3 regions of the Rhizobium sp. Root1204 genome follow, and region 3 is predicted to be linked to each of the others. Evidence: riboswitches for the same ligand, from Rfam matches in the RefSeq annotation. Region 3 holds a riboswitch; each other region holds the start of a gene.
The links. A riboswitch is a leader RNA that binds a small molecule or an ion and turns the genes downstream of it on or off. The one in region 3 is predicted to bind cobalamin.
Positions count from the first base shown of each region.

Region 1: another riboswitch for cobalamin. It lies ahead of bluB (5,6-dimethylbenzimidazole synthase); the one in region 3 lies ahead of ASC96_RS12855 (DUF1636 domain-containing protein).
Region 2: another riboswitch for cobalamin. It lies ahead of cobU (bifunctional adenosylcobinamide kinase/adenosylcobinamide-phosphate guanylyltransferase); the one in region 3 lies ahead of ASC96_RS12855 (DUF1636 domain-containing protein).

Region 1 covers NZ_LMCZ01000034.1:568,288-578,401, reverse strand. Annotated here, with positions in the region: gene ASC96_RS24080 (NAD+ synthase) at 1-814, shown strand, start outside; gene ASC96_RS24075 (TolB family protein) at 837-1,694, shown strand; gene ASC96_RS24070 (LacI family DNA-binding transcriptional regulator) at 1,841-2,869, opposite strand; gene ASC96_RS24065 (phytanoyl-CoA dioxygenase family protein) at 2,975-4,168, shown strand; gene ASC96_RS24060 (SDR family oxidoreductase) at 4,257-5,078, shown strand; cobalamin riboswitch at 5,121-5,334, shown strand; gene bluB (5,6-dimethylbenzimidazole synthase) at 5,378-6,070, shown strand; gene ASC96_RS24050 (DUF2865 domain-containing protein) at 6,071-7,156, opposite strand; gene ASC96_RS24045 (acyl-homoserine-lactone synthase) at 7,356-8,000, opposite strand; gene ASC96_RS24040 (LuxR family transcriptional regulator) at 8,172-8,906, opposite strand; gene ASC96_RS24035 (NADP-dependent malic enzyme) at 9,078-10,114, opposite strand, start outside.
Region 2 covers NZ_LMCZ01000041.1:135,969-146,082, reverse strand. Annotated here, with positions in the region: gene ASC96_RS27330 (TSUP family transporter) at 1-86, shown strand, start outside; gene cobO (cob(I)yrinic acid a,c-diamide adenosyltransferase) at 108-752, opposite strand; gene cobN (cobaltochelatase subunit CobN) at 800-4,744, opposite strand; gene cobW (cobalamin biosynthesis protein CobW) at 4,938-6,002, opposite strand; gene cobU (bifunctional adenosylcobinamide kinase/adenosylcobinamide-phosphate guanylyltransferase) at 6,006-6,530, opposite strand; cobalamin riboswitch at 6,705-7,101, opposite strand; gene ASC96_RS27305 (chloride channel protein) at 7,245-9,035, shown strand; gene ASC96_RS27300 (cobyric acid synthase) at 9,051-10,114, opposite strand, start outside.
Region 3 covers NZ_LMCZ01000011.1:18,606-28,719, reverse strand. Annotated here, with positions in the region: gene ASC96_RS12870 (iron ABC transporter permease) at 1-854, opposite strand, end outside; gene ASC96_RS12865 (ABC transporter substrate-binding protein) at 933-1,895, opposite strand; gene ASC96_RS12860 (ABC transporter ATP-binding protein) at 1,912-2,637, opposite strand; gene ASC96_RS12855 (DUF1636 domain-containing protein) at 2,731-3,138, opposite strand; cobalamin riboswitch at 3,247-3,462, opposite strand; gene rpsU (30S ribosomal protein S21) at 4,096-4,329, shown strand; gene ASC96_RS12845 (acyl-CoA thioesterase) at 4,629-5,075, shown strand; gene ASC96_RS12840 (LysR family transcriptional regulator) at 5,072-6,031, opposite strand; gene ASC96_RS12835 (ABC transporter substrate-binding protein) at 6,168-6,950, shown strand; gene ASC96_RS12830 (amino acid ABC transporter permease) at 7,032-7,679, shown strand; gene ASC96_RS12825 (amino acid ABC transporter permease) at 7,693-8,352, shown strand; gene ASC96_RS12820 (amino acid ABC transporter ATP-binding protein) at 8,349-9,113, shown strand; gene ASC96_RS12815 (sugar-binding transcriptional regulator) at 9,571-10,114, shown strand, end outside.

The DNA.
Region 1 (10,114 bases), on a different contig from region 3:
GAACGGCTTCAAGAATGTCGTGCTTGGCCTTTCCGGCGGTATCGATTCGGCGATTTGTGCCGCACTTGCGGTCGATGCGCTCGGCGAAGAACGCGTCCGCACCGTGATGCTGCCTTATCGCTACACATCGTCGGACTCGTTCAAGGATGCCGAGGATTGCGCCAAAGCGCTCGGGTGCCGCTATGACGTCGTGCCGATCGAGGAGCCGGTGCAGGGCTTCCTCAACGCCCTTTCCGATATGTTCGAGGGAACGGAATCCGGTATTACCGAAGAAAACCTGCAGAGCCGGACGCGCGGCACGATCCTGATGGCGCTGTCCAACAAGTTCGGCTCGATGGTGGTGACCACCGGCAACAAGTCGGAAATGTCGGTTGGTTATGCGACGCTCTATGGCGACATGAACGGCGGCTTCAATCCGATCAAGGACCTCTACAAGATGCAGGTCTACGGGCTGTCGCGCTGGCGCAACACGACGGTGCCGCCCGGTGCGCTCGGTCCGTCAGGCGAAGTAATCCCGAAGAACATTATTGACAAGGCACCGTCGGCCGAGCTTCGCCCGAACCAGACGGACCAGGATTCGCTGCCCCCCTATCCGGTGCTTGACGATATCCTCGAATGCCTGGTCGAGAAGGAAATGGGGACCGAGGAGATCGTCGCGCGCGGTCATGACGAGGCGACGGTGCACCGGATCGAGCACCTGCTCTACATCGCCGAATACAAGCGTCGCCAATCGGCCCCGGGCGTGAAGATTACCAAGAAGAACTTTGGCCGCGACCGTCGCTATCCAATCACCAACCGGTTCCGCGACCGGTAGACTTGCAACTGGAGACGACGGCATGCGCAGTTCGGTCGAAATCTACACGGTCGCCACAGGCGAAACCCGCATCGTCTGGCAGACGGAACAGCTGGTGGAGGCACCGAACTGGTCGCCGGACGGGCAGTCGCTGGTGATCAATGGCGACGGCCTGTTATACCGCCTGCCATTGCCGGGCGGCGAGCCGCGTTTGATCGATACGGGCTTTGCTCGCACGTGCAACAACGACCATGGCATCTCGCCTGATGGCAGGACCATCGTCATCAGCGACAAGACCGAGTATGGCGCATCAACGATTTATACGCTTCCGGCCGATGGCGGACTGCCCAAGCAGGTGACGCAGAACCGGCCGTCCTACTGGCATGGCTGGTCGCCGGACGGAAGGACGCTGGCCTATTGCGGCATCCGCGGTCAGGTCTTCGATATCTACACCATCCCCGTGAACGGCGGCGAGGAAACGCGGCTGACCTTCGGCGAGGGGCGTAACGATGGCCCGGACTACAGCCCGGACGGCGAATGGATCTATTTCAATTCCAGCCGTACAGGCCGGATGCAGATCTGGCGTGTCCGCCCGGATGGTTCGGATGTGACCCGTATTACCGACAGCGAGTATGGCGACTGGTTTCCGCATCCGTCTCCCGACGGCAAGCACCTGCTGGTCATCTCCTATGACGGGGATGTCTTCGATCATCCGCGCGATCTCGATGTGCGGTTGCGGCTGATGGACCCGGATGGCGGCAATGCCCGAACCCTGTTTGCGCTGTTTGGCGGGCAGGGCACCATCAACGTTCCCAACTGGTCGCCGGATGGCCGGGAATTCGCCTTCGTGCGCTACCAGCCGGCCACGGGCAATGATCGGATTGCCAACCAAGTTCGTTGAACGAAGCGTCCGACTGAAAGACAGTTGTTGTGCGTCGTCGGCGGCCTTTCAGGGGTGATTTCCGGTCGAGCGTAGGGAGATGGCGCGTGAAACCGTATCCTGGCTGACTTGGTGATGTATCCCGAACACCGGCCAGGCGGCGTAGTTCATCGAAGCGATAACGGGATGTTGTAGGGCGTGATGACTTCCACCGCGGAGAGGCGCGCGATACCCGGTGCGGCCAAGGCACCGCGGCGGCTCATGATCGCCCTAAACACGGTGCGCACATCGGCCTTCAGATCGTGATGCAGGACGAAATGGATTTTACCCATCCGGAGAAGATCGAGATTCCCGGCATCGAGATCGTGTGCCACGAATATCGCACACGTTCGCTCGGCCGCGGCAAAGGCAGCCACCACGGCGCGATTGCCGCCGCCGATTGAATAGACGGCGTTGATGCCCGGATTGTTTGAAAGGGCGGCCGCAGCTAAAGCCCCGGTTGGATCATCGCGGCCAAGACCCTCGCTGATTTCGACGATACCAATTGATGGATAGCGGTTACGCAATATGCGTCGAAAGCCGATTTCCCGCTCTTCTTCCCCACGGAAACGGCTACTCGACAGGGTCGCCAGTACCGTTGCCGGCTGACCGGCAAAGCGTTCGCCGATCAGGTAGGCGGCGGTTTCGCCGGCTGCCCTGTTGTCCGCTCCGGCATAAGCCGTGCGGGGTGCATTGGGCAGGTCGGTGACCAGCGTCACAACGGGAATGCCGGATTGTTCGAGGCGCGTGACGGCGGAACTGATCTCGGGGACATCCGGCGCCTTCAGGACGACGCCATCGGTGCCACGCAGGCGCACCCGGTCAAGCAGTTGGACGATCTCCTGCGGCCGCATCGATTCGGCGAAATGGAAACGGGAGCGGAAGATTGTCGGCAGAAATGTCAGGCTCTCGCTTTCGAAGGCATCGCGCACGGTATCGGTGAAGCGGTCTGGCGCTTCCATGATGATGTCGATGGCAAATTTGCGGCCCTGTATTTCGATTCCGGCCTGCTGTTTTTCCAGTTCGCGGATGGCGGCGTGGACACGCAGTTCCGTCTGTTTGCGTACGCCGGGGCGATTGTTGAGAACGCGGTCGACGGTGGCGATGCTGAGGCCTGCCTGAAAAGCGATGTCCTTGACCAGAAATTCGTGGGCCATCGTGGGTCCGTTCTGATGGTTTTTTGAGGTGTTTCTGCTCTATATCAGCTTTTCCCTCCGCGTATAGTGCGGTCATCGACAGACATCCGGCGGGAGGAAAACGGGATGAAGACCGACAATATTCTAAAACAGCGAGCTGACCGGGTCTGGCTGACGGAAGCTGCCTGCGATCTTGAGGATTTTCGCGCTGAGGTGGAGTGCACGACATCGCTTGCCGACTATCCGCATGCGGCGGCCGTCGAGAAGAATGTTCTGATTTATGACAGCGCAAATGTGCTGAAGGCGGCTCAGACCGGCGAAGGACGCCGGGCGGTGCTGGCTGAAATCTGCGAAGCCTTTGCGACCGGGCCGGGCGTCGTCGTGCTGAAGCGGGCATTCGAGGATACGGCTGTCATCGATGCGGCGAGCGGCATTTTCGACGATATCATCAATGAACAGCACCGGACCAATAGCGGTGGCGGCGACCATTTTGCCAAGCCGGGCGCCAATGACCGCATCTGGAATTCACTTGAAAAGCACTGCCTGCGTGATCCGCGTAATTTCGCCGCCTACTATGGCAATGCCCTGATCGCGCTGGTCAGCGAAGCCTGGCTCGGACCGAGCTATCAGATGACGGCGCAGGTCAACCGGGTCAATCCGGGCGGGGCAGCGCAATCGGCGCACCGGGATTACCATCTTGGTTTTCAGACCTCATCCGTCATCGAGCAGTTTCCGGCACATGTCCATCGCCTGTCGCCGGTCCTGACGCTGCAGGGGGCGGTTGCTCATTGCGACATGCCGCTGGAAAGCGGACCGACCTTGTTCCTTCCTTATAGCCAAACCTATGTTCCGGGCTATCTGGCGCTGAAACGTCAGGAGTTTCGCGATTATTTCGATCGCCACCATGTGCAGTTGCCGCTGTCGAAGGGCGACCTGGTCTTCTTCAATCCGGCCCTTTTCCATGCTGCGGGCACCAATCGTTCCGAGGGTATCAAGCGGGTGGCAAACCTCCTGCAAGTGTCCTCGGCGTTTGGACGCGCGATGGAAACGGTCAACCGGGAGCGCATGAGTGCCGTTCTCTATCCAGCCTTGAAGGCAATGCTTACCGATGGCCGTTTGACTTCTGCGGAAGCCGCTTGTGCGATTGCGTCCTGCGCCGAAGGATATTCCTTCCCGACCAATCTCGACCGGGATCCGCCAGTCGGCGGGCTTGCGCCGAAAACGCAGGCGCAGTTGATGCACGAAGCGCTTTCGGGTGGCTGGGAGGAAGCCGCATTTGCAGCGGCGCTTGCGGCTCAGTCGGAGAAGAAGCTCAGCTAACGGAAATATTCCTTGCAATTTGAACTCCTGCCCGAATGCCGGGCGGGAGTTTTTTGGCATCAGCGATATCGAAAATGGAGGAAAAACAATGAGCAATGACTATGGCCGTCTCGACGGCAAGATCGCGATCGTCACCGGTGGCACGCAAGGGCTAGGCGCCACGATCGCAACGCTGTTTGCCGCGCGCGGCGCCGCAGGCATCGTTATCTGCGGCCGCAATGCCGCCAAGGGCGAAGCCAAGGCCGCCGAGATCGGCAAGGCGACCGGCACCAAGGTCGTCTACGTACAGGCCGATCTGGAACAGGTGGAGGATGCGCGCAAGGTGATAGACGCCTGCGACAAGGCGTTTGGCCGTGTCGATGCGCTGGTCAATGCGGCTGCGATTACCGATCGTGGTACGATCCTCGACACCAGCCCGGAACTGTTCGACCGGATGTTCGCCGTCAATGTGCGTGCGCCGTTCTTCCTGATGCAGGAAGCGATCAACGTCATGCGCCGGGAAAAGATCGAGGGGACCATCGTCAATATCGGCTCGATGTCGGCCAAGGCCGGCCAGCCGTTCATTGCGGCCTATTGTGCTTCCAAGGGGGCATTGGAAACCCTGACGAAGAACACCGCCTATGCTTTGCTGCGCAACCGGATCCGGGTCAACGGCCTGAACATCGGCTGGATGGCCTCGGAAGGCGAGGATCGCATCCAGCGCGAATTTCATGGCGCCGCCAGCGACTGGCTGGAAAAGGCAGCGGCAAGCCAGCCTTTCGGCCGTCTGGTCGATCCGGCCGAAGTGGCGCGTGCCTGCGCCTATCTGTCGTCGAGGGAGTCCGGCTTGATGACCGGTTCGGTGATCTGCTTCGATCAGTCGATCTGGGGCGCCTATGACGGTTCGCCGCATCCGGTCGCTGCGATGTAAGGAGATCAGGCGGGCCATCTTGCATTTGGCGGCCCGCCATGCCCATATCGGTCCTGCTCAGGTGCCCGTGAAAACGGGAGAATCGGGAACCCGGTGAAAGTCCGGGACGTGCCCAACGCTGTGACGGGGACGATTTTGCATTGATGAATTTCTGAATTCTTTCAGAATTCTGCCACTGGATTTTCATGTGATCCGGGAAGGCGGCAAAATCGGTTGATCCGCAGTCAGAAGACCGGCCTGACGAGATAGACCAGCCCCGCGCGGACGGCGGGAGGTTTCGCATTGTTGGGGATCAAACGATGCAAGCTGAACCGCAAGACCGCCTTGTGAGGGCGGACGCATTTTCACCGGACGAGCGCGCCGCCGTCTACCGCGCCATCGAAACCCGCCGCGACGTGCGCGATCAATTCCTGCCCGCACCTTTGCCGGATGATGTCATAGCGCGGCTTCTTGCCGCCGCCCACAGCGCACCCTCCGTCGGCTTCATGCAGCCGTGGAATTTCATCGTCGTTCGCGACGAGGAGAGGCGGGCGCGTGTCTTTGAGGCTTTTCAGCGGGCCAATGAAGAGGCAGCGCTGATGTTTGAGGGCGAGACGCGGGACAAATACCGGTCGCTGAAGCTGGAGGGCATCCGCAAGGCGCCCGTCAGCATCTGTGTCACCTGTGATCCGGCGCGTGCGGGCAAGGTCGTCCTCGGCCGGACGCACAATCCGCGCATGGATGCGTTTTCCACCGTCTGTGCGGTGCAGAACCTGTGGCTTGCGGCGCGGGCCGAAGGTGTCGGCGTCGGCTGGGTCAGCATTTTTCACGAGCGCGAAATCAAGGATGTGCTTGGTATTCCCGATCATATCGAGATCATCGCCTGGCTGTGCCTTGGTTATGTCGATACGCTCTATGCCGAACCGGAACTGGCCGTCAAAGGCTGGCGCCAGCGTTTGCCGCTTGAAGATCTGGTGTTCGCGGATGCGTGGGGCATCAGGCCGGATGATTGATCAATTGGTCTGCTGCGGCTGGTATCCGGGGCCTGCCGGATGCCTCAGGTCGATCGAGGTTTCCTGCGACGGCAGATAGCTTGGGCCGACGACGCGGACCTTGTTGTCCTGAGGATTGTATGGCCTGTCCGCGACGGCGCTTTTCACTTCGACCGGGTCCGCCTTCTTGCGGGTGAGAATCTCAAGGACGCCCTTGCCGTTGTCGTGCGTGCTTTGTTGCGTCGCCGTGCGTCCGGCTGGAGAGCAGCCGCATTGACCGGGCTGGCTGAGGTCCCGGGTCTTGTAGGCGAAAGCCGAGGGCAGGTCGGCATAGGGTTCGCCGGTGGCGGCGGAGACCATCTGGTTTGTCTCTTCTGTCGCCATCGCATGATAATAGAGCGCCGTTTCTGTCCCGGGGCAGCGCCGTTGGCAGGTTTCGGCATCGCGCTGGAAATCGGCCGGCGATGAGTTCGACGAGATTGGGAAGAATGCCCCATCGCAGGTTCTTACGCACATGGTGCGCAAGCTGCCGGGATATTCTGCGCTCGGGCCAAATCCGTCTTCCGGCGTGGCGAAGCCGGCGTTGCCGTACGGATCCGAATACCCCTCGCTGATCGGCGGCAGGTCATTGAGGATATTGCGGTGGGTTTCCGGTTCTTCGACCGCGGCACTGAGGACGTCACTCTCCTCCTCGTTGCAGCGATTGGCGGCAAGCGCGGCGTTAATACGCCGCCGGGCAATATCGCTATCGTTGCCGTCCAGCAGGCTTTGCCGGCGGGCTTTCAGGGTTTCCAGATCCATTTGCATCTGTGAAATTTCGCTGCTCAGGCTTTGGCAGACCTCTTCATTCGGGCCGCCGACAATGATGACGCTGCCCGTGCTGCATCCCATGCGCCTCAGATCACTGCGTGCCTGCCGCAGGTCCAGATTCTGGCGGGATATCGCCCCTGTATAGTCGCGCAGATTGGCATTGGAGGCGACGATCTTCGGCAGGCCGGCAAGATGGGCATTCAGGCGTTCACACACCGCCGAGGCGTCGGCCGTGGCCGTCATGACCAGAAGAAGCGGAACTGCTCGCGCCGCAAGGGATATGGAACGGAAGATCACGTGTTTCTCTCGCCTGAGCATACCGGCACCGCGCCGGGTGCGAAGGAACATCCCGCGCACTCTGACTTTGCCCTTATCATACCGTCATTCGACGGGGCTGCAACGCACTCCGCATAGCAGCGTTAACGGGCGGCGGGAGAAACATGCCGGGCGAGGCGGGAGAGCCACAATCGGCCGAACTCCCGCCAGGCTGGATAGTTTAAGCAGCCCTGGCCATTTCAAGCGACATCGGCCGCTCCAGCACGGAACCGGCGATTTCGGCGACCGCCTTCATCCTGTCCAGAAGGCCGGCTGTGACTTCCCAGGCAACGGCGACAGCATAGACGGAGCCGATCCGCTGTGGCTCGCCAATCCGTTCACCGGGGCATCCCATCCGCCGGAACATCCGCTCCAGAAAAACGTCGGTGACTGTGACGATATGGCTGAGACCGGACGACAGCCCAAGCTCGCCGACGCCACACATCAGTTCGGCGGCGGCGATGGTTACCTGGTTGGAACCGCGATCCTGCGAGATGGCCGGATCGATGCAGAAGCGGCTGGATTCCCAGACGGACGCGCTGCGCACCTGTGGGTTGTCGCCAAGCAGGATCGGAAACGTATCATCCAGCATGTTCGGCCCAAGCGTCGGCAGGAGGCGCAGCGAGCCGCGCAATTTGCCTGTTTCATCCGAGTAAGACAGCACATAGAGCGGATTGACGTCGTCGTAATTGTCGATTTCCCAGTTGCCGCGGACCGACACATCCCATTTCAGCAAGTCGTGAAAGACACGCTTTCGCAACTGGAACATGGCGTCGATAGCGTCCGGATGTTGCTTGCCGGTGTTGCGGTTGAAAATCCTGATCATCGTTTGCTCCTGTGTATGAATGCGGAGAGCAAATGCTGTCAGGTATCGGCGGCGGGCATAACTGTCGGTAGTGACAGGTTTCTAATGCACGCCGATATGCAATGGACTCGGACGTCCGGAAGGACGTCCGAGTCCATTGCATTCACGGGAGAGAAGGGGAGCGGGAAATGATCAAAAGGCCGGGATGAGATCGCGCCGGACGGCTTGCGCGACCGCCTGGGTATTGGAAACGACGTTCAGCTTGCGCCGGGCATTGGTCATGAAGAAGCGGACGGTGCGTTCTGAAATGCCCAGGATCGTGCCGATCTCCCAATAGCTTTTACCCGCGGCGGCCCAGCTGAGCACTTCGGTTTCCCGATGGGTCAGTGTCTTGGCGCAGTCCGTAAGCTCTATTCTGCTGTCGCTTTCCAGCAGAGACGCGTGGAAAAGATTGGCGAGCAATTGGAAATCACGCAGATGGCAACGCCGGTAGGCAGGCCATTCGTCGGACGGAACATCAGCCTGGATTGCCAGGAAAGCCAGCCGCCGAGTGGGGGTCGCGAGAGGCAGGGTGATGCCGTCGAGACCAAGGCCGAGTTGTGTCGCTGCGGAAAAAAGCGGCTCGCTATCGGGATGAAGTTTGCGGGCCGTCGCCCAATCCACCGGCCTGACGCCACCCAAGGTCATGCGCAGGATCGGATCGATGCGCTGATAGCGCTTGTCAACATAGGTTGTGAGACTGCGTGCGCTGAAAGTGTGGTGCAGCCTGTGGATAACAAAACCCGCGGTCAGGATGTCGACGTCGAGATAAAGCAGATTTGCGATACTGAAAGTGCTGCGCATCAGGTCGAAAAACCGTTTTGGTTCAACGATTTCCTCGTTTTCCATAATGTCCAGCAGGTCAAAGAATGCCTGTTGGTCAGCCATGCTGCAAAACCCTGTTATTTGATGGGGGCAGCATGATAACGGTTTAAGTCTTTGTCTAGTGCAATCTTTGGTTATCCGTGTGTTTTTACAAATCTAAACTATAAGCTGTAATTAAAATCACTTTTATATTTGGATTGAGCCGGCTGTGAGCCGGCTCAATCTATACTTCTACTAGGCGGGGTATGAGGCTTCCACAACCGCCAGTGCGGCCATGTTGACGACGCCGCGCGACGTTACCGATGGCGACAGGATATGTGCAGGCAGGGCCGTTCCGAGCAAAATCGGTCCGACATGCAGGCTGTCGGTCATCGTCTTGACGACGCCCAGCGTGATGTTGGCGGCATCGAGGTTCGGGAAGACCAGCAGGTTGGCTTCACCCGCCAGTGTGCTGTTGGGCATGACGCGGCGGCGCAAGGCTTCCGAAATGGCGGAATCGCCGTGCATTTCACCGTCAGCTTCGAGATCGGGCGCGAGTTCGCGGACGATCTGCATGGCCTTGCGCATCTTGAAGGCGCTTTCCGAATCCCGCGAGCCGAAATTCGAATGCGAAACCAACGCTGCGCGCGGGGTAATGCCGAAGCGGCGAATTTCCTGGGCGGCCATCACCGTCTTCTGGGCGATTTCCTCTGCCGTCGGATCGAAGGTCACGTAGGTGTCGGTGAGGAAGGTGGCACCGCGCTGCGAGATCAGCAGGCTGAGGGCCGAGAAATCCAGCACACCCTCGCGCTTGCCGATGATCTGGGAGACAGCCCGAAGATGGGCGCTGTAGCGGCCTTCGACGCCGCAGATCAGCGCATCGGCTTCGCCGCGCCGGACGGCAAGCGCGCCGATCACGGTCTGGTTGGTACGAACGATTGTCCGGGCTGCTTCCGGAATGACGCCGAGACGGCCGACAAGCGCAAAATAGTCGTCGACATAATCGCGGAACCGCGGATCGCCTTCCGGATTGACCACTTCAAAATCGACGTCCGGCCGGATGCGCAGGCCGTAGCGCTTCAGGCGCGTCTCGATGATATTCGGACGGCCGATCAGGATCGGGCGGGCTGTGCCGTCCTCCAGCAGTACCTGGGCGGCCCGCAGGACGCGCTCGTCCTCGCCTTCGGAAAAGATCACCCGGTTTTTCTGGGCATTCTTTGCGGCGGCAAAGATCGGCTTCATGATGAAGCCGGAGCGGAAGACGAAGCGGTTCAGCTGGTCGAAATAGGCAT
Region 2 (10,114 bases), on a different contig from region 3:
CACTTCTCGTCATCACTTGCATCGCGCTGGCGATCAAGCTTCTGGCCGATCCGGGCCATCCGGTCCGGATCTGGCTTGGCTGGTAAGCAGCTCATGAGTAGAGCCGCCTAGAACTCGACGCCGACCTGCGCCTTGATGCCGGAACGGAACGGATGCTTGATCAGTTCCATTTCGGTGACGAGATCCGCAGCCTCGATCAGCTCTTCCTTGGCATTGCGGCCGGTCAAGACGACGTGGGTCATGTGCGGCTTTTCTTCCTTCAGGAACCGTACGACTTCGGCGACATCGATATAATCATAGCGCAAAGCGATGTTGATCTCGTCGAGCAGAACCATGGAATTGCGCTCGTCGCGGATCAGCTCCTTGGCCTTTTCCCACGCCTTTTCGGCCATGGCGATATCGCGCGAACGGTCCTGCGTTTCCCAGGTAAAACCTTCGCCCAGCGTATAGAACTGGCAGACATCGCCAAAATGCTTTTCGATCAGGTCGCGCTCACCGGTTTCCCAGGCACCCTTGATGAATTGGACAACGGCCGATGGCATGCCATGGGCGATGTGGCGGAAGATCATCCCGAAACCGGCCGTCGACTTGCCCTTGCCCTTGCCGGTATTGACGATGATCAGGCCCTTCTGGTCCGTCTTCGTCGCCATTATCTTTTCGCGCGCCGTCTTCTTTTTCGCCATCTTGATCGCATGGCGTGCCTCGTCTTGGACGGGGCCTGTATCCGTTGTCTGTACGTCGTCTTCACTCATGGTCTGTCCTCTCCGAATTCATTCGTTCTTTCATTGGTGAAACGCCGTTATTCCGCCGCCGCCGAAAGGCCTTGCAGTTCGAACCGGGCGGAGTTCGAACGGGGCGACCAGAGGCCGCGATCGATCGCCTCCATCAGCTTGTCGGTCATTTCGCGCAACGCATCCGGGTTCTTGTCCTCCATGAACTGGCGGACGCGCTCGTCCATCACATAGGCCTGGTAGACGGCCTCGAAATGATGGCTGCGGACAGCGCCTGTCGTTGCGGCAAAGGCAAACATGTAATCGACCGTCGCGGCGATTTCGAAGGCGCCCTTGTAGCCGTGGCGCATGACGCCATCGATCCATTTCGGATTGACGACGCGGCCGCGCACCACCCGGCCGATCTCTTCTTCCAGCGAGCGGATCACCGGCTTTTCCGGGCGGGAATGGTCGTTGTGATAGATCGTCGGGCGCGTGCCGGCCATCTGCTCGACGGCCAGGCTCATACCGCCTTCGAACTGGTAATAATCGTCGCTGTCGAGCAGATCATGCTCGCGGTTGTCCTGGTTCTGGACGACGGCCTCGACGGTCTTCAGCCGCGCTTCCAAGAGCCCGCGCTCGGCCTTGCCGTCTTCCCCGGCGCCATAGGCATAGCTTCCCCAGGTGAGATAGGCGTCGGCGAGATCGGCGCGGTTATTCCAGCCGCCCTCGTCCATCAGCGCCTGCAATCCGGCACCATAAGCGCCAGGCTTCGCGCCGAAAACGCGGTAAGAGGCACGCCGTGACGCATCCTTCGTGGAGACACCGGCAGCTTCCAGCCGTTTGGTTTCCGCCCGCATGCGCGCGGCAATCATGTTGTCGGCATCGTCCTCCTCGAGCGCACCGACGGCGCGGATCGCCGTATCGAACAGCGCGATCTGCTCGGGAAAGGCATCACGGAAAAAGCCGGAAATCCGCAAGGTGACATCGACACGCGGACGGCGGAGCATCGCCAGCGGCACGATCTCGTAGCCGGTGACACGGCGCGACGCCATGTCCCAGACCGGCTTCGTGCCGATCAGCGCCATCGCCTGGGCAATATCGTCGCCGCCGGTGCGCATGTTCGATGTGCCCCAGGCTGTCAGCCCGAACGATGTCGGCCAGTCGCCATGATCCTGCAGGTAACGGCGGATCAACAGTTCCGCCGATTTCTTGCCAAGTTCGAACGCGGCCGGCGTCGGCACGGCACGGCTGTCTACCGAATAGAAATTGCGCCCCGTCGGCAAGACATCGGGTCGGCCGCGCGTCGGCGCGCCGGAGGGGCCAGGCGCGACGAAACGGCCATCCAGGCCGGTCATCAGAGCGGCGATTTCGGCGGCGCCGGATTGGGTGATCGAAGGTTTGAGGCGAGTTTCGATTTCCTCCAGGACAGCACGGGTGGCGCTCCAGTCGTCAGGGCAAACCAATTCGCCGGAGACGAATTTGGCGGCCAGCAACTCGACACGCTCGACGGTGTCGCCAGCGGTGCGCCACGGGGCATCGGATACTTCAGCGAGGATCGCCGGTTTCGGGCCTCCCCACGCATCGGATAGGACGCAATCGAGCGGGTCGAAAGAAAAGATCCCCTCCCCACCCCCTCCCCACTGGGGGGAGGGACTGATCTGCGGCACGTCCGCCTGCCCATCTCCAACCTTGGTGGACGGAGCAGCAGCGGTGCCCAGAACACTGGGTCTATGGGATCCGAAACCGAGCGCCGGGTTAAGTCCCTCCCCCTTGTGGGGAGGGGTTGGGGAGGGGGTTCTTCCAAAAGCATCCGCCGCGATCGCCCGCTGCAGACTCTGGTCACCGCCCTCGCCCAACCCGCGCGGAACACGGGCCAAAGCAACCGTCAGATCCGTCAGCAGCCGCCCTTCCGGCGCCACGCCAAAAACATGCAGGCCGTCGCGGATCTGCAGCTCCTTGAGGTCGCAGAGATAGGCGTCGAGCTTTTCCAGCGCCTTGTCCTCAGCGTCTGTACGAGCAATGCCGGCATCCTGGTCGAGGCCGATATCGCGGACAAGCTCAAGGATTTGCTTGCTGAGCAACCGCAGACGCCGCGGGTCTCCGCCAGCCGCGTCGTAATATTCGTCGACCAACGCTTCGAGATCTTTCAGCGGGCCATAGGATTCGGCCCGCGTCAGCGGTGGCGTCAGGTGATCGATGATGACGGCGCTGGTGCGCCGCTTGGCCTGCGTACCCTCGCCGGGATCGTTGACGATGAAGGGATAGAGATGCGGCATAGGGCCGAACACCGCTTCCGGATAACAGCTTTCCGACAGCGCCAGCGATTTGCCCGGCAGCCATTCAAGATTGCCATGTTTACCCATATGGACGATGGCATGAGCGCCGTATTCGCGGCGGAGATACGCGTAGAAAGCCAGATAGCCATGCGGCGGCACGAGGTCCGGCGAATGATAGGTTTCCTTCGGATCGATATTGTAGCCGCGGGCCGGCTGGATACCGACCAGCGTTTGTCCAAAACGCGTCAGCGGCAACGCAAACTGGCCATCCCGAAAGAAAGGATCATCCTGCGGACTTCCCCATCGCTCAGCAACCCCGCCTTGAATCTGGACGGGAAGAGACGCGAAGAAGGCGTTGTATTGATTCAAGGAAAGCGTTTCGCGGATTTCGCAATCGACCCGCGCCGAATTGGTTGGCCCGTCCATCAGATACCGGATCAAGGCGTCGCCATCGGCGGGAACCGAATCGATGGCGTAACCGGCAGCAGCCATCGCCTTCATGACTTCGATCGTGCCAGCCGGCGTATCGAGACCAACGCCGTTGCCAAGCCGCCCATCCCTGTTGGGATAGTTCGCCATGATGATCGCCACGCGGCGCTCAGACGGCGCAGCGCGGCGCAATCTCGCCCAGTTCGCCGCCAGCTTGGCAGCAAAGGCGACGCGGTCGCCCAGCGGCTCGTGGCCGACGATATTGGCTTCGACATCGGTATCATAGACGGCCGCAGCCTTGAAGGAGACGGCCCGGGACAGGATGCGGCCGTCCACTTCGGGCAACGCCACGTTCATCGCCAAATCCCGTGCCATCAAACCTTGTGGCGAGTTCTCCCAGGCAGCACGCGAGGAGCCGGAAAAGATCACCTGGAGAACCGGTGCATCGGAAAACTCCAGCACGGTCGGCTTGCGGTCGGCCCCGGGCGCGGAAACAGCAAAACCAGTGGCATTCATCACCACCGCCGGCGGCACCTCACCAAAGATCGCCTGCAACGTGCCGATCGACACCGCATCCTTGAGGCTGGACACGAACACCGGCAAAACGGTCATGCCTTCGGCGCAAAGCGCCGCGATCAGGGCTTCGACGGGTTTGGTCTCGCCGCTTTGAACCAGTGCGCGGTAAAAGCAGATGGCGACGGTGGAGCCGGCTGGCGATTGAGAAGCGATATCCGGGACAAACCCGGCCACCGCTTTCCAAGCCTCAACCCCGATCACACCCTGCCCCGGCCACCAGATCCCCGCCTTCATCAGTGGAGCGGCGGATTCCGGCTTTTCCAAGCCGCCGATCAACGCCTCCGCATAACCGAGCAGCCGTGCCATGTTGCCGGCACCACCCTCGGTGAAATAGGCCCACATCCGATTGCGGTCTTCGGCGGAAATGGTCGAAAAAGGCTCCAGCCCTGGATCGGGCTTGTCATCGCCAGGCAACACGGCAATCTGGAATTTATGCGTGACGGCAGCCGCATGCAGCGCCTCCAGCACATAGTGAAAATAGCTGGCACCGCCGAGCGGGCGCACGATGATCAGCCTGGCATGGCGCGCCGTGCGCTCGACATAGGTATCAACCGACATCGGGTGCTTGAGCGTCAGGAGGCTGGCGACCCGCAGGCTCGACTTTGCCCCACGTGTGCGATGTGCCCCGGCAATCGAGGAAAGCTCGGTATCGGCGGCCGACAGAAAAAGGATATCGGCGGGTGACTGGCCGAGATCGATCGCTTCCTCGCCGTCGGTGATCGTGCCCTTTTGGGCTAGAAGGAGATGCATGGCATTCCCCGAGGGCAGTCGTACCCCCCTCTGTCACTGCGTGACATCTCCCCCACAAGGGGGGAGATCGGGACCGAGCGGCCCCGGGACGCGTGCACCAAAAGCTTTGAGCGCGAGGCAGCCACAGCTGATCTCCCCCCTTGTGGGGGAGATGTCCGACAGGACAGAGGGGGCGACTCCGCGCTCACCATTATCAAACCGCCGCTGTGATCGCAGCGCGCACGGCCGCTTCATCCATATCATGCAGACCGATGACGACCAGGCGGGTGCGGCGCACTTCGCCGGCTGCCCACGGGCGGTCGAAATACTGGTCGATGCGGGCACCGACGCCCTGGATCAGCAGGCGCATCGGCTTGCCGGGGATATCGGCGAAACCCTTGAGACGCAGCACGTCATGTTCCGCAATGATCGGCTTCAGCTTTTCGATGAACCCGGCCGGATCGGCAACGGCACCAAGTTCGACGACAAAGCTGTCGAATTCGTCGTGATCATGCTCTTCGCCGGCCTCGTGTTCCATCTCGTGATGCGATTTGCGGTTGGCGATATCGCTTTCCGTGCCAACACCGAGGCCGAGCAGGACGGCGGCGGACACCTCGCCGTTCTTTGCCTCAATCATCGCCGGTTTGCGGCTGGTGCGCGACGAGACTTCATTGCGGACGAAGGCAAGACCGGTCGAGTCGAGCAGGTCGGTCTTGTTGAGAATGATCAGGTCGGCCGCAGTCAACTGGTCTTCGAACAGTTCCTCGATCGGGCTTTCATGATCGAGGTTGTCGTCGTTGACGCGCAGCGCATCCACCTTGTCGTGATCGTCGGCAAAACGCCCGGCGGCAACGGCAGCGCTGTCCACCACGGTAACGACACCGTCGACCGTGACTTCGCTGCGGATATCCGGCCAGTTGAAAGCGGCGATCAGCGGCTGCGGAAGCGCCAGGCCGGACGTCTCGATGACGATATGGTCCGGGCGATTTTCGCGCTCAAGCAGCTTGGTCATCGTCGGGATGAAATCGTCGGCAACGGTGCAGCAGATGCAGCCGTTGGTCAGCTCGATGATATCGTCCTCGCTGCAGGCTTCGGCGCCGCAGCCCTTCAGCACGTCGCCATCGACGCCGAGATCGCCGAACTCGTTGATGATCAGCGCGATGCGGCGTCCTTCCGCATTCTGCAGGATGTTACGGATCATCGTTGTCTTGCCGGCGCCGAGGAAGCCGGTGATGACGGTTGCGGGAATCTTGCCGTGGACGGCTTTAGCAGTGGTCATGGATCAACCCTTCATTTTCAGCGGCAATCCAGCCGCGATAAAATAGACGTCAGCGGATATCTCCGCAATGATCTGGTGCAGCCGGCCGGCATGGTCGCGAAAGTCGCGCGCCATGCGGTTCTCCGGCACGATGCCAAGCCCGACCTCGTTGGACACGAAAACCAGCCGGGCCTTGGCCTGCGGCACATAAGCCGCAAGCCGTTCAAATTCCGCCGCGATATCCCGGTGCTCCATCATCAGATTGGTGACCCAGAGCGTCAGGCAATCAATCAGAATGATGCGATCCGGCGCATCGATCGCCTTCAGACAGGCGGCAAGCTCAAGCGGCTCTTCATGGGTCTGCCACTCCGGCCCGCGGCGATCGCGATGCTCGTCAATCCTTGTCTGCATCTCGCCGTCCCAGGCTCTTCCTGTCGCGACGTAATGCAGGCGCAGACCCGACGCCGTGACGAGTTTTTCAGCGAAAGTGGATTTACCGGACCGGGCGCCGCCGAGAATCAGCGCGCTACCTGACTGTATCGATGTCATGGAATGGTCCTGGCCTCAGCGCGCGCCGGGAAGTACGCAGACCAATGGACCACGCGAGCGAAAAAGCGCGGCAATGCAAAACGGGCCGTTCGGGGAACGGGATGATAAAGCCATGACAACCTCCGTGCTGGCATCGGGAGTATCTCTCCCTGGATCGGGCGAGCCCCTCGCTAAGATGGGGCTCTTGAGGATGGCAGGTCTCCTGGCTCACGGCGCCACGTCCCCAAAGGGACGAACGGGTCCACCTCGCCTTCCCGGAGGTTTGCGCCAGATTGCGTGACCGCAATCGACGGGCATTACGAAGAGGTGGACGATTCGTAGACAATAGAGGCGTCCGGCCCCGGCTGATCGTAATGCCACTCCAGTGGCTTTTCCGGTTGGGCCAATGCGCGCCGCTGCCGCGAGTGCGGACAGTCCGGAAGCACCGGCTTTCCCGAATGGTGAACCCTGACCGTTCTACAGTCGCGGGGTCGGCTGCGATAAGGACGCCCGGCTTGGGTCCGGCCCGTCGCATTCCCATTTACTCCCGGCATGCACAAGCATATCGGGAACCATCCAATGACTGATGATTAGGCGCTCACCTGGATCAAGTCAATTGCGACACTATCTCCGCCACCTCGGTTTAGCGTGATGTGATCAAGACTTCACTTGATCTCCAATGCCATGCCTTCTAGGACGGCGCGGAGACTGGATGGCCTGGCAATGAAGCTGAAGATGATACCCAAATTCGACCTGCGCCGCCTCGGCTATCTCTCGCTGCTGTTTGACCGTGGACGCATGCGGGCCTTTGCGCGGCGCAGTGAACTCGGCCTGGTCGTTGCGGGCATGATCGTCGGCATCACGTCAGGTCTCGCCGTGACCGCGATGAGCATCATATCCAGCCGCCTGCACAGCCTGATTTTCGGGATTGCCGACGAACAAAGGTTGAGCGCGAGCGATCTGCGGGGCGAAATCTCGGTGTTGATCGCGCCGGTCGTCGGCGGGATCATTCTTGGCCTTGTGATGCTTCTTCTGGCGTCGTGGCGTAAAAAGCCAATGGTCGACCCGATCGAGGCCAACGCCCTGCATGGCGGCCGGCTGTCCTTGACCGACAGCATCATCGTCGCGGTCCAGAACCTGATCTCCAACGGCTTTGGCGCCTCTGTCGGGCTTGAGGCCGGGTACACCCAGCTTGCGTCCGGCATCGCCTCCAAGCTCGGCGTTTCGCTGCAGCTTCGCCGCTCGGATCTGCGCACGCTGGTCGGCTGTGGCGCCGCCGGAGCCATCGCCGCCGCGTTCAACGCACCCTTGACTGGCGCCTTCTATGCGTTCGAGCTGATCATCGGCACCTATACGATCGTGTCGCTGACGCCGGTCGTCGTATCCGCATTGATCGCCAATCTCGTCGCCCGATGGCTCTATGCCGGTGATTTCACCATCGATGTCGGGCAGTTCGGCGCGGTCGTTCCGGCCGACTATCTGCCAGCATTGCTGCTCGGCTGCTTCTGTGCCGGCATGGGCATCCTGTTGATGAAGGGTGTCTCGCTGGTCGAGGGTCTTGCCCGCCGCAGTTCGATCCCTGCGCCGATGCGGCCTGCGCTTGGTGGTGTCGTCGTTGGCCTTCTGGCGCTGGTCTCACCGCAGGTTCTTTCGGCCGGTCACGGCGCCTTGCACCTCAATCTCGCCAGTTCGCCGGCGATCCCGATGTTGATCGGTCTGTTCCTCCTGAAATCGCTCGCCTCGGCCGTCTCGATCGGTTCAGGATTTCGTGGCGGCCTGTTCTTTGCCTCGCTGTTTATGGGTGCGCTGCTCGGCAAGCTGTTTGCCTTTTCTGCGCCCTACATCTTTGCCCATGCAACGTTGACACCGGTCATCTATGCCGTTGTCGGCATGAGCGCGCTGGCGGTCGCCGTCATCGGCGGGCCATTGACCATGACCTTCCTGGCGCTGGAAATCACCGGTGATTTTCCGATCACCGTTCTGGTCCTCGCAGCCGTGATCACCTCATCGCTCGTGGTCAGAACCACCTTCGGCTACTCGTTCGCCACTTGGCGTTTTCATCTGCGCGGCGAAAGCATCCGGAGCGCCCATGATGTCGGCTGGATCCGTAACCTGACGGTCGGCCGCCTGATGCGTACCGATGTCCGCACCATCGACGCCCACGCAACGCTGGAGGATTTTCGCCGCGATTTTCCGCTCGGATCAACACAACGCGTCGTCGTCGTCGATGGCGCGAAATATGCCGGCATCATCCAGGTTCCCGAAGTCTATGCCAGCCCCATCGAGGCCAGCGAGGAAAAGCAGGGGCTTTCGGGCTTTGTCCGACTTCCCAACGATTTCCTGCAGCCGAACATGAATGCCAAGCAGGCGGCCTCCCTGTTCGACACCACGGAGAGCGATGCGCTGGCCGTGGTCAACAACCTCATCGAACGGCGCGTCGTCGGCCTTTTGACGGAAAGCCATACGTTGCGCCGCTACAGCGAAGAGCTGGACCGCAGGCGGCGCGAGGCATCGGGAGAGATTTGAGGCAAGGCGTGCCTGTCAGGACGGCATCAATCCATCCAGCCAGCGCGGATCCAGCACCGCCTCCAGTTCGGCCGCGACGTCGTCGAGCGCACGGTCAACTGAAAGCCGATAGTTTTCGCCGCCCCCCTCGATACCGAAGCTTTTAAGCAGCGCCGCGCGATAAGCGTCGCTGGCAAACAGCCCATGCAGATAAGTTCCGCTGACCATGCCATCTGCCGAGACCGCGCCATCCGGGCGGCCATCGATAATCACGGCCGGGCGGTTACAATCGGAGCCGGTGGTGCGACCGAGGTGGATTTCATAACCTTCCAGCGCAACATCGTAGATCGCCGAGCGGGCCCTGCTGTTGCGCACCGTCTTTTCCGGCGCCATCTCCGTTTCGACTGCCAGAAGGCCAAGCCCTGGGATTTCGCCGACATTGCCTTCGATACCATGCGGATCGGTGACCCGGTCTCCCAGCATCTGGTATCCACCGCAAATGCCGATGACACGGCCACTACGCCGCACATGCGCCTGCAAATCGCGGTCCCAGCCTTGAGCCCGAAAATCCGCAAGATCGGCAATTGTTGCCTTCGATCCGGGTATGACGACAAGACCGGCATCGGCAGGAATGCGCTCACCGGGCCGCACAAAGACCAGATCGACCTCTGGTTCGGCAGCCAGAGGATCGAGATCGTCGAAATTGGCGATGCGTGACAGAACCGGCACGGCAACCTTCAACGCCCTGCCCGTTCCACGTGCCAGCTTTTCGAGAACGACGGAATCTTCCGCCGGCAGGCGGGCGGCACTCTTCAGCCACGGCACGACGCCGAAGCACGGCCAGCCGGTAAAACCGTTGACCGCCGCAATGCCATCGTCAAACAGCGACACGTCACCCCGGAACTTGTTGATAATATAGCCGCAGATCATGGCACGGTCTTCGCCAGACAGAATAGTGTGCGTGCCGACCAGCGAAGCAATGACGCCGCCGCGATCAATATCGCCAACCAGCACGACCGGCACATTGGCGCGGGTGGCAAATCCCATATTAGCGATATCGCCGGAACGCAGGTTGATTTCGGCCGGCGATCCCGCCCCTT
Region 3 (10,114 bases):
ACGTTGTCGCTACCGGCGGCAAGCCGGACGAAGTGTGGCACCATCAGCCCGACAAACCCGATGGCGCCCGAAAAGGCCACCATCACCCCGGTCACTAGGGCGGTGATCACGAACAACTGTGCCCGAAAGCGGACGACCGGGATGCCGAGCGTTGCGGCAGTCTCGTCGCCCATGGCCAGCGCATTGATTTCCCGTGCGCGCAAGATGAGCCAGATGAGGCAGCCGCCGAGAGCCGCGGCCGGATAGACGAGGTGTGGCCATTGGGCCAGCCCCAGGCCGCCCAGCAACCAGAACACAACCGTATGAGCGGCACGAGGATCACCAAGAAAGATCAGGAGATTGGCAAGAGCTGTCGCAACGAAGGCGACCGCAATGCCTGACAACACCAGCCGGTCCGCCGCTTGGCCGGTAAAGCGCGTGACCGCGACGACGGCGATAGTGGCGAGAAGCGAACCGATGAATGCAAACAGTGGCACGGTGACGAGACCGAAGATGAGGCCGGTGTGAAGCAGCGCCAGGATCGCGCCGAGCGCGCCGCCGGAGGAAACCCCGAGCAGATGCGGGTCGGCGAGCGGATTGCGTGTGACAGCCTGCAACACGGCGCCGACGACGGCAAGACCCGCACCCACCAATGCAGCCAGAATGACGCGCGGAAAGCGGACATCCCACACGATACTATCGCGGCCTGCCGACCATGTGACCTCGATCAGGCCCGGGGCCAGCTTGTTGACAACGATGGACCAGACGGTGACGAACGAAATGGGAGCAGCGCCCAGAGAGACACCTGCCGTGATACAAAGGCCGATCAGTATTGCCGGTACGGTCACAATCAGAAGAAGTCGGCCACTGGTCATGTCAGGTCCATCTTGTCCGCAGAAAGCAAAGGCCGGGCAGATCAGCCCACCCGGCCGGGTGTTTAGGGGCCGCGGAGGCTACATGTTGCGGGGATGAAATGCGTCAGCGAGGCGGCCGATCGCATCGATGTTGCGCGGGCCGGGTGTGGCTTCGACATAGTCGAGCACGACGAAACGGTCATTCTTGACGGCATCAAGGCTTTTGAAGGCGGGATTTTCCTTCATGAAGGCGATCTTCTGCTCGGCGCTCACGTCGCCGTAATTGACGATGACGATCGCTTGCGGATTGCGCTCGATTACCGGTTCCCAGGACACTTCGGTCCAGCTTTTCTCCACGTCTTCCATGATATTGATGCCCCCGGCCGCCTCGATCATCGCGGTTGGAATACCGAAACGTCCGGATGTAAACGGTTTTCCGGTGCCGGAATCATAGACAAAGACGCGCACGGGTTGCTTGACCTCGCCAATCCGGTTCTTGATGTCGGCAAGCCCTTTTTCGTAGCTTGCGACGAGGGCTTTCGCCCTGTCGTCGACGCCGAAGATTGCGCCGAGATTGAGAATATCGACAAACATGTCGTTCATCGTCGGCTTGGCCTTCGCCATGATGTGAATGCAGGATTCCGTCAGTTCATAGACCTTGATCTTGAACGGATCGAGTGTTTCGGGCGTCACCTCGCCACCGGCTTTCATGCCGTAGTTCCAGCCGGCGAAAAAGAAATCGGCGTCGGCATTGAGCAGGACTTCCTTGGTTGGATATTTTTCCGCCAGCTCGGGGAGCGCTTTGACGCCTTCGCGCAGCTTCTCGTCCAGCGTTTTCCAGCCGGATATCCCGGTATAGCCAACCATATGGTCTTGCAGTTGCAGAGCCAGCATCATCTCGGTGAGATTGACGTCGTGGGAAATTGCCCGCTTCGGCGCGGCATCGAAGGTGATCTCGCGGTTGCAGCTCTTGACGGTGACCGGATAGGCAAATGCCGGCATGGCGATGAGTGTCGTGGCGAGAAAACCCGCAGCGGAGGCGAGCAGGCGGAAAGAGGGCATGGTTGGTCCTTTCGGTTCAGGCGGTCTTGAGGGAAAATGAAAAACGCGCTGCGATGTTGCCCTCTACGGGATGAGCAAGGGCAGTGACGCCGAAGGTGTCCGAAATCGCGTGTGGCGTCAGTACCTCGTCCGGCCGGCCGAAGCCGACCATCCGGCCGTCGCGCATCAGCGCCACATGGGTAGCGAACGTGCTGGCCAGATTGATATCGTGCAGCGTGGTGACGATGGTCAGTTTCAGCCCGGCCAGCAGATGAAGAATTTCCAGCTGGTGGCGGATATCGAGATGGTTGGTTGGCTCATCAAGGATGATGATATCCGGCTCCTGCGCCAGCGCCCTGGCCACCAGCACCCGCTGCTTCTCGCCGCCCGATAGCGTCGAGAACTGGCGCTTGGCCATAATGGCGAGCTCGAGATGCTCTAGGCAGTGCACGACCTGTGCACGATCCTCGTCTCGCCAGCCTGTCAGCCCTTGGCGCCGCGGAATACGGCCCATCATCACCACATCGAACACGGTGAAAGGGAAATCCGCCGGCATTTCCTGAAGCACGACGGCAACGCGGCGGGCGACTGCCCGGGCTGAAAGCGTGCGAATGTCCTCGCCATCGATTTCGGTCCGGCCTTCCAGTGGCGCCACGCCGCGATAGAGGCAGCGCAACAGCGACGTCTTGCCCGCACCATTCGGCCCGACGATGGCAAGTCGGTCGCCAGCTTCCAGTGAAAAACTGACATCGCGAACAAGCATCAGATTCGTATTTGGACCCCAGCTGAGGCCCAAAACGTTGAGGCTTGCGCCCCTGCCGTCACAGCTCATGGATTGCCCCCCGGAACCACGGTTTCATTGAATGCGCTCTCCGGGATGTTCCGAGACGAGCAAGGCCGCCGGGATTCGGGCAATGGTCTTGCCGCCAAGGCCGCGGGGACGTTCGGCCTCGCGTGTCACGCCATCCGGCCGTCCGGCATAGATTACGGCGAAATCCACCAGTGCTGCGATATCGGTGTCCGGCGCGATGTCGCCAAACAGATAGGTCGCCTTGCCGCTCGCCTGGAACGCGATCGTGCAGGGACGCCGGCAACCGGCCATGCAAACGGTGCCCTCGATGGAAAAATCGGAGCCGCTGGCAACACCCATGCGCGACAGGCTGTCATTGAGGCGGGCAAGCAGTTCCAGTCCCGGGCGGCACGCGGCGCCGGTGATCCGGCAATCGGTGCAGACGGTTATGATGTGCTGTGGATGATGCGCCATGTCTTTTCCCCGGTGGCGACATCCGGAGTCCACATGGCAAAAAATCGCAAACGCGCTGAAACGTTGCTCTCAAGCCAGATTTTTTCCATCGGAACACCCCGTCCGTTGCAGTTGATCATCGATGATGGCAGGTCTCCTGGCTCGCGGGTCGATGCGCATCCACCCCTTCCCGGCGCTTGGCCAGTGGGATGTTGTGAATGCACTCTCCGCTTACAGTTGCGGGGGCAGCCACGGTTTTGGCCCCTGATGGGTCGTCCTCACCGTGTTCCCTTTTCAGCCGCTCCAAGGTCACCTGGAAGCAGCACCATCAGCTCGACATCTCGCACGATTCCACCAGCCAGGCAACGCCGGATACCGATCTTCCAATAGCCTTGTTGCGGCAGTAATGTTATTTAATAACATATTCAGTGTCAAGTGTCGCTATCGCCGGGTGAACCGGCTGGTTCTTCTCGCGTGTCGGATTTGCCGTGTCTGGAGCGCTGCCGGAATACTCCCGGCCTGGGTGGTGGCAATGCGATGTTCCTGCGGTAACTGCCGGATCCGGCAGGTTGAGCATAATCAGACTTCATCATCTGTGTTGGAGCGTCCAATGAACCTTTTCAATCCCGCCGGTCACCCGGAACGCAGTATCGCAATCTTTGCTCTTGTTGTGTGGCTAGCGACAATTGGACGGGCGATTACCATTACCTATGGCCAATGATGGCTGCAGCGAAAATGAAGATGGACGCCGAAGACGGATGAATCGCGGCTTTGGTCGCGGGCTGTTGCAGCTTGGTTTTCAGCGTTCTTGGCGGAAAACCGCCAGATTGATGAAGGGGTTCCTGCTAAAATTTGAGGGTCTGAACAAAAGACTAGGCAGATAATGTGAGAAATTTTGCCTTACGCTCTGGATTTGGTTCGTAAATTGCTCTACTGCCCCTGCCATCTCTAGTGAACATCAGACTTTGAAAGATTCACATGCAAGTATTGGTTCGCGACAACAACGTCGATCAGGCTCTCCGAGTGTTGAAGAAGAAGCTTCAGCGCGAAGGCGTATTCCGTGAAATGCGTATGCGGGAAGCATACGAAAAGCCGTCCGTCAAAAAGGCGCGCCAGAAGGCTGAAGCCATCAGCCGCCAGCGCAAGAATGCGCGCAAGCAGCTTCAGCGCGAAGGCCTGCTGCCGGCACCGAAGAAGAAGCCAACCCGCTAACAGCGGTAGCTTCTGACGAGATTGGGACTTTAAGTCCAAGGCGCGTCCGGATACCGGGCGCGCCTCGTTTCGTTGCTTCCATTACATAGATGCGCAGCTTTGTCGCCTGCCTGCTGTGAGGGCTCGAGGGCGAAAGGTAGTGGCTTGCCACCGGCGAGAGCGTGATCTGATTCCGTGCAAATTCCTTTGAGACATTTTTGGGTCGGATTAGCCGCGTTGCGCGCGTTCCCCCGTTCCGCTAAATCTCTGGCCTGCGGGCAGCACAAGCGGCTCCGTTTCGGTGCCTGTCGGGGGAAATCATGTCCGGTCAATCGCTTGTTACCTATGTCGGCGTGGCGCATCCGTGGATGTGCGACATCATGGGGCATATGAACGTTCGCCATTATGCGGCGATGTTCGATGATGCCAGTTTCCAGCTCCTCGGTCATATTACTGGCGCTGACAGTCTTGCCGATGCCAGCCGCGGCTGGGCCGATGTCCGGTCCGAGGTGGAATACAAGCACGAGACCAAGGCCGGCGCCCTGCTGACGATCCGCTCGCGTGTGATCAAGACCGGCCGCAGTTCGGTGACGTTCGAGCAGGTCATGTCCGGTTCGCTGGATGGCGTCGTCCACGCGATCAATAGAACGGTCAGCGTCCGGTTTGACCTTACCGCGCGGGTTGCCGTTGGGCTCGACGCGGAGATGCGGGCACGTGCAGAGGCGCTTCAGACGGACGCCGCAGCCAACGAAAATAGCGCGGGCTAAGCGCCATAAATCCGTTGATCGAGAGGTGTTTCGGCGATTGCGGTCTGGATGCCGGTGATCAGCGCCTTTTCGGCGCGGTTGATGATCTTTTCCGGGTTCACCAGCAGAAAGACATCGATTGCCGGTGGTGTCTCGTAGGGTGGCAGCCGCCACAGCACGCCGTCCGCGACATCGCGTCGGGCGACATGAAGCGGCAACGGCCCGATCCCGAGCCCCGCGATGATCATGCGGCGCACCTCCTCGAGGCTTGACGACACGCCAACAACATTGGTGGCGAGCTTCGCCTCGCTGCGCAGAAGTGCCACGGGCCTCAGCACATCAGCGATATTGTCGGTGTGGAACGAGACGGACGGTTCGCCTTTCAGGTCTGCGAGCGTCAAGTCCCCCTGGCCGAAGAAGCGATGATCCGGCCCGCAGAAAAAGCCGAAGAATTCCCGGTAGACCATCGTGTAATCGAGGGCGGCATCGCGGTTGCTGACAAGGCATAGCCCAAGGGACGCTCGCTTTTCACGGACCTGCCGCGTTACCTCGCCGCTGGTCGCGACCGAGATGGTCAGCGTGGCACGTGGGTGACTGCGATGAAATGCCGTCAGCGCCTTGTCGAAGATCGGCGAAATGACATGGCTGGCGACGGCGATCGTGACATGGCCGGTCACGTCATCGCCGACGCCGCGCACCAGTTGAGGCAACTGTGAAATCGTACCGAAGACCTCGATGCTCTGCTCATAGAGCAGTTGGCCGACATCCGTCAGTTCGAAGCGGGTGGCGTCGCGCTCGACCAGCCGGCGGCCGACCCGGTCTTCCAGGCGGCGCAGCGCATTGCTGACACTCGGTTGCTTGAGGTTGAGCTGCTCGGCGGCACGGGTAATGCTCTTCACTTCTGCAATCACCACGAAGGTCCGTAGCAGGTTCCAGTCCAGTTCCCAGACCAGCCGTTCAGATCGCGATGGTATCATTCCTGAAATCTATGCCTTCTATTTCCATTATCTATTTGCGCAATAATAGAACTAAAGCAATCATCAAATCCGGAAGGCGCGTCCACGCGTACCCAAGCGACAGAGAATGCGCTTTCATCCAGAGGAAAACAGTAACATGAAGACACTCATTTCAGGCCTCGTGGCCGCCACCCTGGCCCTTGCTGCCAGCTTTACCGCTTTTACGGCCAGCGCCGACGATCTGGAGGCGATCAAGTCCTCCGGTGAGATCCGCATCGCCATGTCCGGCCAGTATCCTCCGTTCAATTTTGTCAACGAGAAGAACGAAGTCGTCGGCTTTGATGCCTCGATCGGAACGGCGATCGCCGAACGCGTCGGCGTCAAGGGCACGCTCGTGACGACCGCCTGGGACGGGATCATCGCCGGCCTGCTTGCCAACAAGTTCGACACCGTCGTCGGCTCGATGACCATCACGCCGGAACGCGAAAAGGTCGTCGATTTCGTCGGTCCCTACTACCACGCCGGCCGGGCGGTCTTCGTCAGCGAAGCATCGACCGTGCAGAAGCTGGACGAACTGAAGGGCAAGACACTCGGCGTCACGCTCGGCGAAACACATGAGAAATGGGCTCGCGAACAGGGCGGCTGGGACGTGCGCACCTACAAGGGCCTGCCGGAACTGCTGCTCGAACTGAAGGCTGGCCGCGTCGATGCCATCGTCGTCGATAACATCCCGGTGATGGTTGCCGTCAAGGAAACCGGCGAAAAAGTCCGCCGCCTGGAAACGCCTGATATTGAAGGTGGCAGCGTCGCCATCGGCATTGCCATCCGCAAGAACAATCCGGAGCTGAAGGCTGCGATGCAGAAGGCATTGGACGAGATGATGGCGGATGGATCCTACGAGAAGATCGCCATGGAATGGGTTGGCAGCGACATCCGCTGATCGATCGATAGCCAAGACCATTTGGCCGGCTGAAATAAGCCGGCCAAATGCCGTTCGCAGGCCTTTTCCGGAGTTTTTCCCATGGATTTCCCGCTGATGCTGCGCGTCTTCCCGTTTTTCGTGGAAGCCGCTTGGGTCACCGTGCAGATATCGGTGCTGTCGTTGCTGCTTGGCCTTGTGGTCGCAGCCATTATCGCTTCGGCGAAGATGTCGGGTTCGTTTGTGCTGCGGGCAATCGGCAGTCTCTATGTCAGCGTGTTTCGCGGCACACCCTGCCTGATCCAGCTGTTCGTTCTTTATTTCGGCGGTCCACAGATCGGCATCAATCTCGATCCTTTTGCCGCCGGTGTCATCGGACTGGGGTTGAACATCGGCGCCTACATGGCCGAATCCATTCGCGGCGGCATTATCGGCGTCGATCGGGGCCAGGTGGAGGCCTCGCGCACCATCGGCTTCAGCCGGTTGCAGACGCTGCGCCTTGTTGTCCTGCCACAGGCGGCACGCCTGATGATCCGGCCGCTTGGCGTCAACGCCGTCGGCCTGATCAAGGGATCGGCGCTGGTTTCGACGATCTCGGTCGTCGAACTCACCTATACGGCGCAGCGTTTCATCGGTTCCACCTACAAGCCGTTCGAGATCTTCGGCATTGCCGCCCTGCTCTACATGATCATCGTCTACGTTGTGGCGCGGGCGGTCGATGTCCTCGACCGGCGCTACGCCATCAACTGAGGGAGAGGGCAACATGCAAGGTCTCGATTTCAGCGTCGTTACGCCCTATACCGACCTCCTGCTCATGGGAGTGTGGTGGACGGTGGTACTGACCATCAGCGGAGCCATCATCAGCTTCTTCTTCGGCATCTTCTTCGCCGTCGCTGTGCTCTATGCACCGAAGGTGATTGCCTATCCGATCCGCTTCTTCATGTGGCTGTTCATGGGGACGCCGCTGCTTTTGCAGCTCTTCCTGATCTATTTCGGCCTTGCGCAGATCGGCCTTAACGTGCCGGCGCTTGCTGCCGGCATCATTGGCCTTGGACTTCACTTTGCCGTCTACAATGCCGATGTCATGCGCGCCGGTATCGTCGCGGTTGATACCGGGCAGACGGAAGGTGCGCGCAGTATCGGTTTTGGCCGGTTCCAGACGCTGCGTTATGTCGTCATCCCGCAGGCGGTGCGCAACACCCTGCCCTCGATCGGTAACAATCTGATCGTGCTGTTGAAGGAATCGTCGCTGGTTTCGATCATCGGCATTGCCGAACTTGTGCATTCGGCCCAGCTGGCCATCAGCGAAACGTTCCGGCCATTCGAGTTCTACATCACGGTGGCAGCACTCTATTACATACTCAATCTCGTCCTTGAAACCGGTTTGCGGCAGGTCGAAAAACAAGTGGAGGTATCCCGATGACCGTCCAGCGGCCCATGGTCGAGGTAAAGGGCGCCCGCAAGGCCTATGGCGCCCTGGAAGTCCTCAAGGGGATCGATCTATCCGTCACACGCGGCCAGATCGTTGCCATTATCGGCCCGAGCGGTTCCGGCAAAAGCACGCTCCTGCGCTCCATCAACCATCTCGAAACGCTGAATGGCGGCGAGATCTGGCTTGATGGTGTGCAGGTCAATCAACCCCTGCGCGGAGCGGCGTTCGAGCGGCACATCAATGCGGTGCGCCAGCAGATGGGCATGGTGTTCCAGCACTTCAATCTGTTTCCGCATCTGACGGTGCTGGAGAACATCACCATGGGGCCGGTCATTCTCAAGGGCATGGCCAAGAATGCGGCCCGCGAGCTTGCTGTGGAGCTGTTGTCGAAGGTCGGGCTTGCGGAGAAGGTCGATGCCTATCCGTCACGGCTGTCCGGCGGACAGAAGCAGCGTGTCGCGATCGCCCGGGCACTCGCCATGCAGCCGAAGGTGATGCTGTTTGACGAAGCGACATCGGCGCTCGACCCCGAACTGGTCGATGAGGTCAATGCGGTGATGAAGCAGCTCGCTGCCGAGCATATGACCATGCTGATCGTCACCCACGAAATGCGCTTTGCCGGCGAGGTCGCTGATCGCGTCCTGTTCATGGATGGCGGCGTCGTCGTCGAAGAAGGGCCGCCGAGTGAGATTTTCCGCGCACCGGTACAGGACCGTACCAAGGCCTTCCTGAAGAAGTATCTCGCGGCATAAATGATACGATCCGTCATGCCGGAAGCTAATTCCGGCATGACGTTTGACGCCGGCGCAGTAGTGCCCGCCAGTCATCCGCGCGCCGCCATTGTTGCGGCAGGAACGCATGCGCCCCAGTGCCCCATCATCCTTGGCGGCTACCGCGCAAATATTGCCAATAGCGCCGCTATGGCCTGAAATCCTCTCCCAGACTGTTTACCCGGCACATCTCAAAATCGCGATGCCGAAGCCGGCGTGCGATACTGCAAGACAGCAGGGCTAATCTGCTGACGCTGCTGCTTCCAAAAGGATTTCAATCTATCGCAGCTCGCTGACTGCGTACTCACAGCGCCTCGCTTCACTGCGCATGGATGCCTCGGGCGGATACGGTCCATGCCAAATAGCTTCTTTCAAAGCTCTATTTGACTTTTGTCAACAGTGATGACTATTGTCTAATTCGGCGATTGAAGGAGATATGATGCCCATCCGGTCCACTGATCAGATCCTGCATAAGGCCGCGTGGCTTTACTATACCCATGGCCTTCGACAGGATGAAGTGGCGCAGCGGCTGAATATTTCCCGTGCGTCCGTCGCCACCTATCTGCGGCGCGCCCGCGAAACCGGCATCGTCAACATAGCAACATCGACACAGCTGTTTGCCGACGACATTTTGGCGCGGCAGCTGGAGGATGCACTCGGCCTGACCTCGGTGTGGATCGTGCCGGAAGACCGCCAGGCCATGGATCCAACTGCGGAAATGCCTGTGGTTGCCGCCGCAGTGTTTCAGGAGCTGATCAACAAGGGCGATCGTGTGGGGGTCGCCTGGGGCCGAACGGTCTACCATCTGGCCGATGTCATGCCCTATGCCGACCTGCAAGGTGTCACTGTCGTCCAGTTGTGCGGAAATCTTGGAGCGCCGTACTCCTATCGGCCTGACCAGTGCACTACTGAAATAGCCCGGCGCCTGAATGCGGAGGGCATCAATGTCTATGCGCCGCTTGTACTGAGTTCTGAACAATTGG